Methylotuvimicrobium sp. KM2: one gene and its partner. The protein of the gene in region 1 interacts with the protein of each later gene in a pairwise test. Links are inferred from orthologs where the notes say so. Each region holds a gene or a part of one and is shown in the gene's direction. Other genes may lie near its edges.

The links.
Region 2: the proteins of prmA (region 1) and rplK interact in binary tests that used the Escherichia coli proteins (3 or more experiments, as listed by UniProt). The link is inferred for Methylotuvimicrobium sp. KM2 from one-to-one orthologs.

The regions. Positions count from the first base shown.
Region 1 is NZ_CP150634.1:3,010,563-3,015,429, forward strand. What follows is about bases 1,068-3,902. They hold prmA (50S ribosomal protein L11 methyltransferase), read left to right. Parts: upstream 1,068-1,961; coding sequence 1,962-2,843; downstream 2,844-3,902. Other genes in these bases: accC (acetyl-CoA carboxylase biotin carboxylase subunit), read left to right, coding at 1,068-1,856; WJM45_RS12645 (zinc-ribbon and DUF3426 domain-containing protein), read left to right, coding at 2,847-3,491; WJM45_RS12650 (class I SAM-dependent rRNA methyltransferase), read left to right, coding at 3,645-3,902. Also shown: aroQ (type II 3-dehydroquinate dehydratase), read left to right, coding at 1-44; accB (acetyl-CoA carboxylase biotin carboxyl carrier protein), read left to right, coding at 49-492; more of accC, read left to right, coding at 513-1,067; more of WJM45_RS12650, read left to right, coding at 3,903-4,841. UniProt on the Escherichia coli protein: Methylates ribosomal protein L11.
Region 2 is NZ_CP150634.1:4,115,524-4,119,750, reverse strand. Bases 1,139-3,882 are described here. They hold rplK (50S ribosomal protein L11), read left to right. Parts: upstream 1,139-2,166; coding sequence 2,167-2,598; downstream 2,599-3,882. Other genes in these bases: rplJ (50S ribosomal protein L10), read left to right, coding at 3,483-3,882; rplA (50S ribosomal protein L1), read left to right, coding at 2,598-3,293; nusG (transcription termination/antitermination protein NusG), read left to right, coding at 1,532-2,065; secE (preprotein translocase subunit SecE), read left to right, coding at 1,151-1,528. In the rest of the region: tuf (elongation factor Tu), read left to right, coding at 1-1,000; more of rplJ, read left to right, coding at 3,883-3,977; rplL (50S ribosomal protein L7/L12), read left to right, coding at 4,021-4,227. UniProt on the Escherichia coli protein: Forms part of the ribosomal stalk which helps the ribosome interact with GTP-bound translation factors.

The DNA.
Region 1 (4,867 bases):
TGGCCTTGACGGCCGCTCACGAGATATTAGCAAAGAGAACATAACACAATGGATATTAGAAAAATAAAAAAACTGATCGAGCTCATCGAAGAATCGGATATTGCCGAATTAGAAATCAGTGAGGGGGAAGAATCCGTCCGAATTAGTCGTTACTCGAATGCCGCCCAAGTGAACTACGCACCGGCTCAATTCGCTCCGACCACCCCATCTTCGGCACCCGCACCAAGCCCTGTAGAACCGACAGAGAAAAAAATAACCGGTCATATTGTAAAATCGCCGATGGTCGGCACTTTCTACAGGTCCGCGTCTCCCGGCGCCAAACCTTTTGTCGATATCGGACAATCGGTACAAGCAGGCGATACTCTCTGTATCATAGAAGCGATGAAAATCCTCAACCAAATCGAAGCCGATAAAACCGGTACAGTAACGCAAATATTGGTTGAGAACAGCCAACCCGTCGAATATGACCAACCTTTGTTTGTCATTGAATAACAACCCAAAGGTATTTAATCATGTTCGATAAAATAGTCATCGCCAATCGAGGCGAAATAGCCTTGCGCATCTTGCGCGCTTGCCGTGAACTTGGAGTCAAGGTTGTCGCGGTACATTCCGTGGCGGACCGGGATCTAAAACATGTTAGGCTAGCCGATGAGTCGGTTTGCATAGGCCCCGCCCCATCCACCGATAGCTATCTAAATATCCCAGCCATCATAAGCGCGGCCGAAGTCACCGATGCCGAAGCCATTCATCCGGGATACGGCTTTCTATCGGAAAATGCCGATTTTTCGGAAAAAGTAAAGCAAAGCGGCTTTGTTTTCATCGGCCCGAATGCAGATACGATCCGCATAATGGGCGATAAAATCGCCGCAAAAAAGGCAATGATAGCCGCCGGCATTCCCTGTGTACCGGGCAACGGCAATCCGTTAACCGACAATAATAAGCAAAACCTGCAAATGGCTCAGGAAATCGGTTACCCGGTTATCATCAAAGCCGCCGGCGGCGGTGGCGGACGCGGAATGCGCACCGTACATACCGAAGCCGCATTGATCAATGCCATTACCATGACGAAAGCGGAAGCGAGTGCCGCGTTCGGAAACGATACCGTGTACATGGAAAAATTCCTGGAAGATCCCCGCCATATCGAATTCCAGGTGATGGCCGATTCACACGGTAATGCGATCCATCTTGGCGAGCGCGATTGCTCGATGCAGCGAAGGCACCAAAAAGTCGTCGAAGAAGCGCCGGCACCGGGCATTACCGACGAAGAACGTAACCGTATGGGCGAATTGTGCGCCAAAGCTTGCCGCGATATCGGCTACCTGGGCGCAGGGACCTTCGAGTTCCTGTATGAAAAAGGCGAATTCTTCTTCATAGAAATGAATACGCGGGTTCAAGTCGAGCATCCGGTTACCGAAATGGTCACCGGCTTCGATATCGTTAAGGAACAATTACGTATCGCCTACGGATTACCCTTATCGATTACTCAAGAGCAAGTCAAAATTCAAGGTCATGCGATCGAGTGTCGACTGAATGCCGAAGACCCCAAGACCTTCATGCCCTGTCCCGGTACGATCCATCAATTCCACATGCCGGGCGGCCCCGGCATTCGGTGCGAAACACACATCTATAACGGCTACAAAGTACCGCCTTATTATGATTCGATGATCGGTAAGCTAATCGCGCACGGCGAAAACCGCAATAGCGCCATTGCAAGAATGACAACCGCATTGAACGAAATGGTGATCGACGGTATAAAAACGAATATACCGCTCCAAAAAGACATCATGACCGACTCCGGATTCATCGCCGGACAACGCAACATTCACTATCTTGAAAAGCTATTGGACTTAAACTAGCATGCTTGATTGGGTCGGGTCACGCTATCGCTGACCCGACCGCAAGATCCCAGCTGAGTAAGCATTTCCAGTAAATACCCTCCTTTAATCGACAATGATGGCTTTATGTCCTGGCATCAATTAAGCGTGATTACCGACGAAGTCTCGGCGCCCGAACTTTCTGATTATTTCAGCGATCTGGGCGCGGTTTCGGTTACTTACATGGACGCCGAAGACCAACCGGTCTATGAGCCCCCGCCCGGCGAAACCAAGATCTGGCCTAATACAAAAGTCATCGCTTTGTTTGAACTCGATACCCAGCCGGAAGACATTAAAGCACGAGTATTCGACGCTTTTAATCGGCATTCGCTCAAGGAGTGGTCGGCGGAAATTCTGGAAGACCAAGCCTGGGAACGCGCCTGGATGGAGTATTATCATCCGATGAAGTTTGCCGATAGACTTTGGGTTTGTCCGACCGGACAAGAGCAACAAGAGCCCGGCACGGTTTGCCTGACTCTCGACCCGGGGCTTGCCTTTGGTACCGGCACGCATCCGACTACCGCATTGTGCCTGGAATGGCTTGCCGAACATGACCTGAGCGACAAAACCGTCATCGACTACGGCTGCGGATCGGGAATATTGGCGGTTGCCGCCGTGTTGCTCGGCGCTCGTGAAGCTCATGCCATCGATATCGATCCGCAGGCACTAACGGCGACACACGACAATGCGATAAAAAACGGCATTGCCGATAAAATCCGATGCTACTTACCGGAACAATTCGCGGCCCGCACCGCCGACATCGTTATAGCCAATATCTTGGCTCAACCGCTGATCGAATTATCCGGCAAGATCGCCGCACTACTCGCTCCCTCCGGCTCTTTGGTTTTATCCGGTATTTTGAACGAACAAGCCGAAGCCGTCAGCGCAGCGTACCGGCCTTTTATTACACTCAATCCGCCGGCAATCCAAGAGGACTGGTGTCGCCTGGACGGACGAAAAGATAAATAAGCGATGTTCACACAATGCCCCGAATGTCACCACCCGCAAACGTTGACAATAGATCAATTACGCGAAACTCGGGGCATAATCCGCTGCAGCCACTGCTCGACGCAATTTGATGCACTGCAACGACTCGGCGAAACTCCGGCGGATGTTCCATTGGCCCCTTCTGAAGAACAACTACCCTGGGTACAAGACCGAAAGGCCGCTAACCCGCTTTTATGGAATTCATCGGCAGCCGCAGGCCTCATCCTGTTGTGCGGACAAATTATCTATTTCCAAGGTCCTTCGGCATTACAACACGAAAAATTCAGACCCTGGTTCATTGAAGCGTGTTCTTATTTAGGCTGTTCATTACCCGACTACAGAAACCTGACCGACTTTTCGGTTTTAACGAGCTCGCTGATCTTGACCGCCGATCAAAATTACTATTTCAAGGCCACCATCAACAATCAGGCTGAATTCGCCCAACCGTATCCGGGCATTAAACTGACTTTATTGAAGCTTTCCGGCGAACCATTCGCGCAACGCGCATTTACACCGGACAATTTAACTTTCCGCACCGACAAAATCGCGCCTCACGAAACCATCGAAATCGGTCTCGCCATCGCCGCACCCAGCGCTTCGGTCGGCGGCTATACTTTCGAACTTATATAACCCAGCATTAACAAATGTAGTGTCTACGGCCTATGCTACTGAAATAACAAAATCAAAAATCATGCAAAATTTAACTTTGTAGCGCCATAAAATTTATTATCACATATTTTTTCAATAACTTATGATAGAGAAATGTTAAAGCTGGGTTAATTCATGCCGCATCCTGAAATTTATTTAAAGAAAAACGAAGACCGACGCTTGCGCCAAGGCCATTTATGGGTTTTCAGTAATGAAATCGACACCAAACGAAGCGCGCCCAACGATTTAGAACCCGGGCAACTGGTTAATATCCTTGCGGCCGACGGCAAACAACTAGGAAGCGCCTACTTTAATCCGCACACCTTAATTTGCGCGCGCTTATTATCCAGAAAGTCCGACTTGAGCTGTAGCGTCAAATTTTTTAAAAAACGACTAAGTACCGCATTGCAACTGCGCGAACAACTCTTCGGTAAACCTTATTATCGTCTTGTGTTCGGAGAAAGCGACGGCCTGCCCGGCTTGGTTGTGGACCGTTTCGGCGATGTTTTATCGGTGCAAATCACGACCGCCGGCATTGAACGCCACAGAAACGAATTACTGACCGCTTTGATCGAATTGTTTAACCCGCAAGCCATCGTATTGAAAAACGACAATAGTCAACGTGCATTGGAAGGCTTACCTTTAGACAATGAAATCATATACGGCAGTTTGCCGGAAACAATGATCATTGAAGAAAATGGGTGCTTATTTAGAGTCGATATTCAAGAAGGCCAAAAAACCGGCTGGTTTTACGACCATCGCGACAGCCGCAATCGTCTTATGCAACTATGTAAAGAACGAAGTGTATTGGATTTGTTCTGCTATACCGGCGCTTGGAGTATTCCTGCGGCCGTCGCCGGAGCCTCCGAAGTCACTTGCGTAGACGCCTCCGAAAATGCACTGAAGCTTGCATCGAAAAATGCGCAATTAAACGGTGTGGACGCAAAGATGAAATTCAAGCACAGCGATGTATTCGATTTTCTGAAGGCTGCCCGTCAAGAAAACCGACATTACGATACTATCGTCCTTGATCCGCCCGCATTGATCAAACGCAAAAAAGATTTTAAGCAGGGCTACGAAGCTTACCGGCGCCTCAATCATTTAGCCTTGCAAATATTATCTCCGAACGGCATACTGGTTTCAGCATCCTGTTCACACCATCTAGGACGCGATGCGCTCCACGAGATCCTAAGATCTTCCGCGCGTCATATAGATCGACATTTAATTTTTTTTGCCGCCGACGGACAGGGCCCCGATCACCCGATACACCCGGCAATACCCGAAACGGATTATCTAAAGACGTTTTTTTGCGCCGTTTCTCCAAGCTTATGACCTTTTCGTTATATGCCTACTGAAGC
Region 2 (4,227 bases), 1.1 Mb from region 1 along the record:
AACGGCTCATGTGGAGTACGAATCGGATGCGCGCCACTATGCGCATGTGGACTGCCCGGGCCATGCTGACTATGTCAAAAACATGATTACCGGTGCGGCACAAATGGATGGAGCTATCCTCGTCTGTTCGGCGGCCGACGGTCCGATGCCGCAAACTCGTGAGCATATATTATTAGCGCGTCAAGTAGGTGTTCCCTATATCGTGGTTTATTTGAATAAAGCCGATATGGTGGATGATGCCGAGTTGATCGAATTAGTGGAAATGGAAGTCAGAGAATTATTGGACATGTACGAATTTCCGGGCGACGATACCCCGTTAGTTATCGGCTCGGCGTTAAAAGCCTTGGAAGGCGATACCAGTGAAATTGGCGTGCCGTCGATCATTAAATTGGTCGAGGCCTTAGATAGCTATATTCCAGAGCCTGAGCGTGCGATCGATCAGCCGTTCCTAATGCCGATTGAAGACGTGTTCTCGATTTCCGGTCGCGGCACAGTGGTTACCGGGCGTGTCGAGCGTGGGATCATTAAGGTTGGGCAAGAGATTGAAATTGTCGGAATCAGACCGACTACAACCACAACCTGCACCGGCGTGGAAATGTTCCGTAAATTATTGGATCAAGGTCAAGCGGGCGATAACGTTGGGGTCTTGTTAAGAGGCACCAAAAGAGACGAAGTTGAACGCGGACAAGTCTTGGCGCACAAAGGCACCATTAAGCCGCATACCCATTTCAAGGCGGAAATCTACGTATTGTCGAAAGACGAAGGCGGGCGTCATACACCATTCTTTAATGGCTATCGTCCACAATTTTATTTCAGAACAACGGATGTAACCGGAGCGGTCGATCTTCCGGAAGGCGTGGAAATGGTGATGCCGGGCGATAACGTCAACGTTGAAGTGAAGTTGATTGCGCCGATTGCGATGGAAGAAGGTTTGCGTTTCGCGGTTCGTGAAGGTGGCCGTACCGTTGGCGCGGGCGTTGTTGCTTCCATTATCGAATAACGTAAGCGCTAAATAATTTTTAATGTTTTCTGAATTAGGTCAGTAGCTCAATTGGCAGAGCAGCGGTCTCCAAAACCGCAGGTTGGGGGTTCGATTCCCTCCTGGCCTGCCATCAGAAAAATACAATAACTATAAATCGTAATAACAATCATGAGTACACAAGTTGAATCCTCAGCATCGGTAGGTGATGTTGTTAAGCAAGTTTTCTCAATTGTTTTTGTTATTGCAGGCCTTGCGGGTTTTTACTACTTTTCCGAATTTGCCTTGTTATATAGGGTACTCTCGCTAGTCGTAATTGTTCTGATTGCAATGGGTCTCATGTTGACTACTCAATTGGGTCAGGGGTTTTGGACTTTCGCATTGGAATCGAAACAAGAAGTAAGAAAGGTAGTTTGGCCGACGCGTCAAGAAACAATGCGGACGACTTTAATGGTCTTTGCAATGGTTATTATCGTTGGTGTGATACTTTGGTTGCTTGATATGTTTTTATTTTGGGGTGTTCGTTTATTGACCGGTCAAGGAGGCTGATAAATGGCACTTCGTTGGTATGTTGTTCATGCTTATTCAAACTTTGAAAATAAAGTCAAAGAAGCGTTAGAAGAAAGGATAAAGCGGGAAGGTCTAGGTCAGTACTTCGGCAAGATTCTTGTGCCTACGGAAGAAGTTGTCGAGATGCGTATGGGGCAGCAGCGTAAAAGCGAGCGCAAGTTTTTTCCGGGTTATGTGCTCGTGCAGATGGAATTGACCGATGAAACATGGCATATGGTTAGAGATGTCCCTAGAGTGCTTGGGTTTATTGGTGGAACATCCGACAAGCCGGCCCCTATAACGGAAAAAGAGGCGATGTCTATTTTAAATAGAGTCGAGGAAGGGGTTAATAAACCAAGGCCAAAAGTTTTATTTGAAGTCGGTGAGGTTGTAAGAGTGAACGACGGGCCTTTTAAGGATTTCAATGGAACGATAGAAGAAGTTAATTACGAAAAGAGCAAGCTTAGGATTTCGGTTTTAATTTTTGGCAGGTCGACACCGGTAGAGCTGGACTTCAATCAAGTTGAAAAATCATAATAAAGCGTCAAAAATTTTTTAAAATCCTGGATATGACTGTGTCCGGGATTTTTGTTTATTAGGGGAGCTGAAAAGCGATTGCACCCGATTTGGAGTAAATAATGGCAAAAAAAATTAATGCATACATAAAGTTGCAAGTAAAAGCTGGTGAAGCTAACCCTAGCCCACCAGTTGGACCTGCATTAGGTCAGCATGGTGTCAACATTATGGAGTTTTGTAAAGCCTTTAATGCAAAAACTCAAGAGTTAGAAAAAGGGTTGCCGATTCCGGTTGTTATTACCGTTTATAGCGATCGTAGTTTTACCTTTATTACTAAAACTCCGCCTGCTTCGATTTTGTTAAAGAAAGCTGTTGGTGTAAAGAGCGGCAGTAGTACGCCGAATAAAGTGAAAATTGGCACAGTGACGCGTGAACAGCTTGAAGAAATCGCCAAAACCAAAATGGAAGATTTAAATGCGGCAAGCTTGGATGCGGCAGTTAAAACTATAGCCGGAAGTGCTCGTAGTATGGGCCTCAATGTGGAGGGCGTGTAATGGCAAAGCTGACTAAAAAAGCAAAACTGATTAAGTCGAAAGTAGATAGAAGTAAACAATATTCGGTCGACGAAGCGGTTGGTTTATTGAAAGAGCTAGGAAACAGCAAGTTTGTCGAATCGATCGATGTCAGTGTCAACTTAGGCGTCGATCCAAGAAAATCCGATCAAAATGTTCGTGGCGCAACCGTATTGCCTAATGGAACCGGTAAATCCGTAAGAGTTGCTGTATTTACTCAAGGAGCCAATGCAGATGCGGCGAAAGAAGCGGGGGCGGATATCGTTGGTATGGAAGATTTAGCCGATCAGGTTAAAAAGGGCGAAATGAATTTCGACGTAGTGATCGCTTCTCCCGATGCAATGAGGGTTGTTGGTCAGCTGGGTCAGATTTTAGGCCCAAGAGGCTTAATGCCAAATCCAAAAGTCGGAACGGTTACGCCGGATGTTGCAACCGCAGTTAAAAACGCAAAATCAGGGCAAGTACGTTATCGAACCGATAAGTCGGGGATCATCCACTGCTCAATCGGTAAAGTGGATTTTGACGCGACAGCCATTCAACAAAACCTGGAAGCGTTATTGGCCGACTTGCGCAAAGCTAAGCCGAGTGCCGCGAAAGGCGTTTATATGAAAAAAATTACGCTGTCATCGACCATGGGTCCAGGGCTTTGGATCGATCAGAGCGGGCTGGCTGGTTAAGGCGAAAGACTTTGGGTTGCCGGAAATGCCGGCAACCGTCAAAGACCGCAGGTGTTGTAAAAACTTAATTGTCCTGCGTAGACGGGAGCTGGAGCCGCAAAGCTGGTGAAAGGGACCGTAAGGGGCATCTACTCAAAGATGCGTTTTATTGATTCTGACAAAAAATCAGATATGTACCGGAGGTAAATTGTGGCACTAAATTTAGATAGCAAGAAAGCTGTCGTCGAAGAGGTTGCCGAATTCGCCGCTAAAGCCCATTCCGCCGTGGCGGCGGAATATCGCGGTTTGACCGTGTCGGAAATGACCGAGTTACGGAAAACTGCAAGAGAAACGGGTGTTTATCTGCGGGTTGTGAAAAACTCATTGGCAAAAAGAGCCATAGCCGGGACAGAATTCGAATGTATGCAAGAGGGCTTAGTCGGTCCGTTATTGCTAGCGTTTTCGATGGAAGATCCAGGTTGTGCGGCAAGATTAATCCATGAGTTTGCAAAAAGTCATAACAAGCTCGTCACTAAAATAGTGGCTATCGGTGGGCAGGCATATGATGCTAATGAACTTGAAAGATTGGCAAAACTGCCGACACGCGATCAAGGAATTAGCATGTTGATGTCGGTCATGAAAGCACCGGTTGGTAAGCTTGCACGGACATTGGCTGCACTTAAAGACCTTAAAGAAGCGGCATAACCTTTTTTTAACCAGTTTTACATCTATTTTAGAGGAATACATAATGGCAATTTCACAAGAAGATATCTTGGAAGCGGTCTCTAACATGACGGTTATGGAAATCGTTGATTTAATTTCAGCGATGGAAGAAAAATTCGGCGTATCGGCGGCTGTCATGGCTGCGGCTCCAGCGGCAGCGACGGCGGCAGCGGCTGAAGAACAAACCGAATTCGATGTTATTTTGACTGCGGCCGGAGCTAACAAGGTTGCC